Regions from separate parts of the Vibrio sp. QJM3NY_21 genome, predicted to be linked through region 2. Evidence: predicted binding sites of a transcription regulator. Region 2 holds the regulator's gene; each other region holds the start of a gene.
What was found. The regulator MetJ, encoded in region 2, represses methionine synthesis genes. The targets are predictions, from matches to a motif close to TTAGACNTNTANANGTCTAA.

Region 1 (2,257 bases), 1.7 Mb from region 2:
TCGGAAGAAAGAACTTAATCGTCTTTGGTAAAGTTGTCTTCGCTGAAGTGATCCAAATCGTAAGGCGTTTGTTGGTAAACGCAGTAGTTTAACCAGTTTGAGAATAGCAAGTGCCCATGACTACGCCAACTTGCGACAGGCTTGTTATCTGGATTGTTGTTCGGGTAGTAGTTGATTGGAATCACGGGTTCCATACCTTCGCCTAAATCACGAACGTACTCACCGTGCAATGTATGCGCATCGTATTCAGGATGACCCGTTACAAACACGTTTCGCTTATCTTTGGTTGCCGCTAGGTATACGCCAGCCACATCAGAAGTCGCAAGAACATCAAGGTCGGTATGCTTGGCTAAGTATTCCTGAGAGAAATCTGCATAGCGAGAATGCGGTGCTAAGAAGGTATCGTCAAAGCCACGCAGAAGTGGGTGGTAAGGGTGATGAATCTCGTGATTATAAACACCAGAAAGCTTCTCTTTACGAGTGCGCTTTGGCAAATCATACAGTAATTTCAAACCCGCCTGAGCCGCCCAGCACACATACAAGGTTGAGGTCACGTGCTTGTTTGCCCATTCCATGATGGTTTTTAGGTGGTCCCAGTAAATCACATCTTCAAATTGAACCAAGCCAAGCGGTGCACCAGTGATGATCAATCCATCAAAGTTTCTCCCTTTGACCATTTCAAATTGGCGGTAGAAGTTATCAAGGTGTTCGGTCGGTGTGTTTTTGCTTGGTCGGTCATCAATGCGCAGCAGCTCTACATCCACTTGCAATGGACTGTTTGATAGTAGGCGTAAGAATTGAGTTTCAGTTTCAATCTTCTTCGGCATTAGGTTGAGGATCAAGACTCGAAGTGGACGAATTTCCTGCGTCGATGCTCTTGATAACGGCATCACGAAGATGTTTTCTTCACGAAGAACATCAGATGCTGGCAATTGGTCTGGAATGCGAATAGGCAAAGCTTTCTCCCTAAGCTAGATATGTAGACGTCTATACATCTAAATCTATAGTAGTTTGGTACGCTTGTCGATATCCAAAATGGATAGATGTAAATTATTTGTGTTTTCTATCAGAAGCCACCTTCCGACGTCGAGGGAGTCTTATAATGTTTAATGATTACCCGAGTAATGCATAAGTGCTTGGTTCTGTTATGTAGAACTAGGCAGTTATCAGAGCAAGCGGCTAGCATTTACGATAAACTCATGTTTTCGAATTAGCCTGTAAAGTGACAAATGAAGTTAATACTCATTCGAGGGTTGCCCGGTTCTGGCAAGTCAACAAAAGCAAAAACCTACGATGCATTGCATGTCGAAGCGGATATGTATTACGTGAATGAGCAAGGTGACTACTATTTTGATCCAAGGCAGCTACAGCAAGCTCATGAGTGGTGTCAGAACACGGCAGAGAATGGCTTGAAGCAAGGGTTGGATGTTGTTGTTTCGAATACCTTTATTAAGCATTGGGAAATGAAGGCTTACCGTCAACTTGCAAGAAAATACAAAGCTGACTTGATCATCGAAGTATGCCGAGAGCAATATGGTAGCATTCACGACATCGAACCGTCTGTGATTAAGCGCATGGCGAAAGATTGGCAAGAATAGCCTCGTGCTTATCCAGCTTGGCTGAATGGCAAATAGAATTAAATTAATAGAACAACTTCAAGGTAACGATTGAAATGGCAAAGCGCTCTGTTGTGGTCGACATGACTTCTTACGGTATCTATTCCACGTGGGATTCCAAATCTAAAGATCTACCAAAAATCCAAGAGTTCACCACCATTGTTGATGCTGAAATCGACGTAGAGTTTGGCTATATCCTGAATATCAAGAAAGCCAAAGGTGAAAAGATCCGCTACTGTATCTATCACCCGAATATCACTACAGATAAAGGCGAAGTGCTCGAACCGTTCGATGGTGAAGAGCATGTCGGTAACAACGACTGGGATTTCTACTTAGGCGACACCATCTGGGCGCCAGTCTCGAACAAGCTAGGCAAGTGGCGCATGACCGTGGAGTTAAAAGGCAACATCATTGCTGATAAGACATTCGACCTTGTTGCAAAAGATGAAGGCCAATTCTGGAAGCGTAGGGGGTTTTAAGCTTAATCTTCTAGCTAAACTCAGACTACAAAAAAGCCGAGTCACGGTTCATTCGTGAACTCGGCTTTTTGACATTAACTAGATGGCATTTTCTATTTCATTAACGAGTAAGGTTGTCTAGTTAACAAATAAGACTGGCTAGTTAACCAGTAAGATTATTGA
Region 2 (2,257 bases):
TTAACCTAGAAGACATCAAAGCACCTGACTGTTTTGAGATTGAGCGTCGCCTGATTGAGCGTTGTGATGTCCCTGTTTTCCATGATGACCAACACGGTACTGCGATTGTAACGGCTGCAGGTATGCTGAACGCGATTGAGCTTCAAGGTAAGAAGCTTGAAGAGTGTAAGATCGTTTGTTTAGGTGCTGGCGCAGCAGCTGTTGCTTGTATGGAACTGCTGATTAAGTGTGGCGCTCAGCGTGAGAAGATCTATATGCTTGACCGTAAAGGTGTAATCCACACTCGTCGTGAAGACTTGAATGAATACAAAGCGCTATTCGCAAATAACACGGACAAGCGCACGCTTGAAGATGTTATTGAAGGCGCTGACCTGTTCTTGGGCGTATCGGGTCCTAACCTGCTACCAGCTAAAGCACTCACGCTGATGGCTGATAAGCCTGTTGTGTTTGCATGTTCAAACCCAGATCCAGAGATCAAGCCAGAGCTTGCTCATGAAGTTCGTTCTGACCTTATCATGGGTACAGGCCGTAGCGATTACCCGAACCAAGTAAACAACGTACTTTGTTTCCCATTCATTTTCCGTGGTGCGCTTGATGTGCGTGCGAGCGAAATCAATGATGAGATGAAGCTGGCTGCGGTTAAAGCGATTCGTGAACTAGCGAAAGAAGAAGTTCCGGCTGAAGTACTCGCTGCTGCAGGTGAGACTGCACTGGAGTTTGGTAAAGGCTACATCATTCCTAAGCCAATGGACCCACGTCTACTTCCTCGCGTAGCAAAAGCGGTTGCAGTAGCGGCCGTTGAATCTGGCGTAGCTCGTATTGAGATGCCTGCTAACTATATGGCTTAATGCCTTAATAGCGTAATAGCGTAATAACTGTTGCTCTATTGAGCGAAAAAGAATAATAAAAAACCGACTCATAGGAGTCGGTTTTTTTATGTCTATCATTCACAGAACAGCTACAGATAACATAGTGGATGATGTGACAAATAAGGTTCAGCTATAGCGAATCAATATTGAAGCCAGTGACTGAGTTGTTTTTATTCTTCGTCAAACGCTTCGAATTCGATACCCATCTCTGTCATCAGCTTTTTCACTTCAGTCGGGATGTCGTCTGGACGGTCTTTACGGAGATCTTCATCCGTTGGCAGTGGTTGGCCTGTGTACGCATGTAGAAAGGCTTCGCACAGTAGCTCACTGTTTGTTGCATGGCGTAGGTTATTAATCTGGCGGCGAGTGCGCTCGTCAGTAAGAACCTTTAACACTTTTAGAGGGATAGAAACTGTAATTTTTTTTACTTGTTCGCTTTTCTTTCCATGCTCAGCATATGGGCTTATGTATTCACCATTCCAGTCGGCCATTGCGTACCTTCATCACTTTAGTTGTTAGAATAAATTAATAGTGGTGATTTTAGCGGGATTTACTGCCATAAGCAAAGACATATAGACGTCCAGAAGTGTTGACGTCTCACATTTATGAAAGTAAAGTGAATAACATATATCTAACACAGCCGCAGAATGCCGACAAGCCGCTGTGATTCTCAGACGCAAAACTTGTAAGGAAGCACCTATGAGCAGCCGGAAGCCAGCAACAATCGCAGTACGTACTGGTATCGAGTCAGACACGCAACACCATGCCGTTGTCCCACCCATTTATCTTTCGACTAACTATGGGTTTCCCGCTTTTGGTGAAGTGCCAAAGTACGATTACACCCGTTCTGGTAACCCAAATCGTGGCTTATTAGAAACGGCATTGTTTGAGCTTGAGTCTGGCAAAGGTGCTGTGGTGACTAACTGCGGCACTTCGGCACTTAACTTGTGGGTATCCGCTTTCTTAGGCGGTGATGATCTTATTATCGCACCACACGACTGCTACGGTGGTACTTACCGCCTGTTTAATACCCGCTCGTTAAAAGGTGACTTCAAAGTTTTGTTCGTTGATCAATCGGATCAAGCAGCATTGGATGCGGCGATCGCGCTCAAGCCAAAATTGATCTTAATAGAAACCCCATCGAACCCGTTGGTTCGTGTGGTTGATATTGCAGAGACTTGCCGTAAAGCGAAAGAGGTTGGTGCTCTGGTTGCTGTCGATAACACGTTTTTGACGCCGGTGTTCCAAAAGCCTTTAGAGCTGGGTGCTGATTTTGTTATCCACTCAACCACCAAATACATCAACGGACACTCAGATGTTATTGGTGGCGTTGTCGTGACGAAAACTGAAGAGCACGCTGAAGAGCTTGCATGGTGGGGCAACTGTAT
Region 3 (2,257 bases), 500 kb from region 2:
TTTCATACTGCGTTCCTCATCTTTATATAGTTAACGGCGCTGATATCTTATTTATGGGTTAGTACCCCAGTTGACTGGTTAGAACACACGAAATAAGTAAGCCTGTTAACGATAGGAAAATGTATCAGCCTTTCAGGAAAGCTGGTACATCCTTAATGCTATCCAGCACAACACTGGCAAGTGCTTCACCCTTTTCAGTCACGGGTTTACCGGTTCTCACCAACACTCGGGTACCAACACCTGCAGCTTCTGCTGCCATCATATCTTCAGCTTTATCACCGATCATGACAGAGTTCGCCATATCAATTTTCAGAAAGTCACGCGCTGAAATGAACATACCAGGTTTAGGCTTGCGACATTCACAATCTTGCTTGTAGTCGCCAATGCCGTGTTCAGGGTGATGAGGACAGTAATAGATACCATCTAACTCAACGCCATTATCGACAAAGTTCCAATCCATCCACTGCGTCAAAGAAAGAAAACGATCTTCGCTAAACTTGCCACGAGCAATACCAGATTGGTTGGTCACAAGTACCAATAAATAGCCCATATCTTTAAACGCTTTTGCCGCTTCAAACACACCATCGATGTATTCAAAGTCATGCTCATCATGTACGTAGCCATGATCAACGTTAATCACACCATCACGATCTAAAAAAACAGCAGGTTTAGACAAAATTCAGTTCTCTATTAACTCTCTATTAATCATTAATTATTACACGCTTTATTTGCTTCATCACTATCTATTTAGTTTTGCGTTCGTTAACGATTTGTTTCTACCTTAGCAACACAATCGACGTTTAGCCGTCTAGACGTAAAAATATCTATTGACTTAGATCATAGAACACCATAGCATCGTCTGTAAATCGAGCGAGCTATCGACATATTATTCTGTTCCACCTGCACGGGTTTCTCTATGATTAAAGTGAATCAAGTCAACAAGGTTTTTTATCAAGGCACTAAAGAAATCAATGCCTTAATCGATATCAACCTTCACATACCTCAAGGTCAAATCTTTGGAGTTATCGGCTCTTCAGGTGCAGGCAAAAGTACCCTGATTCGTTGTGTAAATATGTTGGAAGCCCCGACCTCAGGTGAAGTGATTGTTGACGGTATTGACCTGACAAAACTCAGCAAATCAGAACTCAGCGAAGCTCGCCGTAACATCGGCATGATCTTCCAGCACTTCAATCTGCTGTCTTCTCGTACTGTATTTAACAACGTAGCACTGCCTTTAGAGCTTGCTGGTAAAGATAAAGCTGCGATTGAAGCGAAAGTGAGTGAACTACTTGAGCTTGTTGGTCTATCAGATAAGCGTGATACCTACCCTGCGAACTTAAGTGGCGGTCAAAAGCAGCGTGTCGCGATTGCTCGTGCGCTAGCGTCAGACCCAAAAGTACTGCTATGTGATGAAGCGACCAGTGCGCTGGATCCAGCAACGACTCAATCTATTCTTGAGCTGCTACGTGAAATCAACCGTAAGTTGAGTATCACTATCCTACTGATTACTCATGAAATGGATGTGGTTAAAAGCATCTGTCACGAAGTCGCAATCATCGGCGGCGGTGAGTTAGTAGAGAAAGGCACCGTAGGTGAAATATTCGCACACCCTAAAACAGAACTGGCACATCAGTTCATTCGTTCAACGCTCGATCTAACGATTCCTGAAGATTACCAAGCACGTTTGCAAGAGACTCGCGTAAACAGCAGCTATCCACTGGTACGCCTTGAGTTTACAGGCGCAACGGTCGATGCTCCGTTGATGACGCAAATCGCACGCAAATTCAACATCGACGTCAGCATCTTAAGCTCTGACCTTGATTACGCCGGCGGCGTGAAGTTCGGCATGATGGTTGCTGAATTGTTCGGCAATGAAGCAGATGATAATGCTGCTATCCAATTCCTACGCGACAACAATGTAAAAGTAGAGGTGCTTGGTTATGTCCTTTAGTTTCAACGAGATTGCTGACTGGATCAGCCTTAACGGTAACCTTCTATTAGGCGCAACAGGCGAGACTCTTTACATGGTTGCTGTTGCAGGCATCGTTGGTTTCGCTGTCGGTATCCCATTAGGCGTGATTCTACATACGACTAAAAAAGGTGGCCTATTAGAGAACACCAAGCTAAACAAAATTCTTGGTGCGGTTGTCAACGTAGGCCGTTCAGTGCCCTTCTTAGTACTGATGGTTGCGATCATCCCACTGACTAAGATGTTGATTGGTACCTTCATCGGTACAACAGCAGCGATTGTTCCATT

Region 1: a site for MetJ is predicted at 980-999, ahead of metA (homoserine O-succinyltransferase MetA). Genes of this name have one in related genera too.
Region 3: a site for MetJ is predicted at 801-820, ahead of metN (methionine ABC transporter ATP-binding protein MetN). Genes of this name have one in related genera too.

What each region holds. Positions count from the first base shown of each region.
Region 1 covers NZ_CM173513.1:1,587,042-1,589,298, forward strand. Annotated here, with positions in the region: gene metA (homoserine O-succinyltransferase MetA) at 15-956, opposite strand; gene AC3CID_RS07240 (ATP-binding protein) at 1,230-1,598, shown strand; gene AC3CID_RS07245 (DUF3859 domain-containing protein) at 1,673-2,095, shown strand; gene AC3CID_RS07250 (M20/M25/M40 family metallo-hydrolase) at 2,251-2,257, opposite strand, start outside.
Region 2 covers NZ_CM173513.1:3,239,327-3,241,583, reverse strand. Annotated here, with positions in the region: gene AC3CID_RS14510 (malic enzyme-like NAD(P)-binding protein) at 1-848, shown strand, start outside; gene metJ (met regulon transcriptional regulator MetJ) at 1,040-1,360, opposite strand; gene AC3CID_RS14500 (O-succinylhomoserine (thiol)-lyase) at 1,569-2,257, shown strand, end outside.
Region 3 covers NZ_CM173513.1:2,742,377-2,744,633, forward strand. Annotated here, with positions in the region: gene AC3CID_RS12100 (MliC family protein) at 1-6, opposite strand, end outside; gene gmhB (D-glycero-beta-D-manno-heptose 1,7-bisphosphate 7-phosphatase) at 125-676, opposite strand; gene metN (methionine ABC transporter ATP-binding protein MetN) at 917-1,951, shown strand; gene AC3CID_RS12115 (methionine ABC transporter permease) at 1,941-2,257, shown strand, end outside.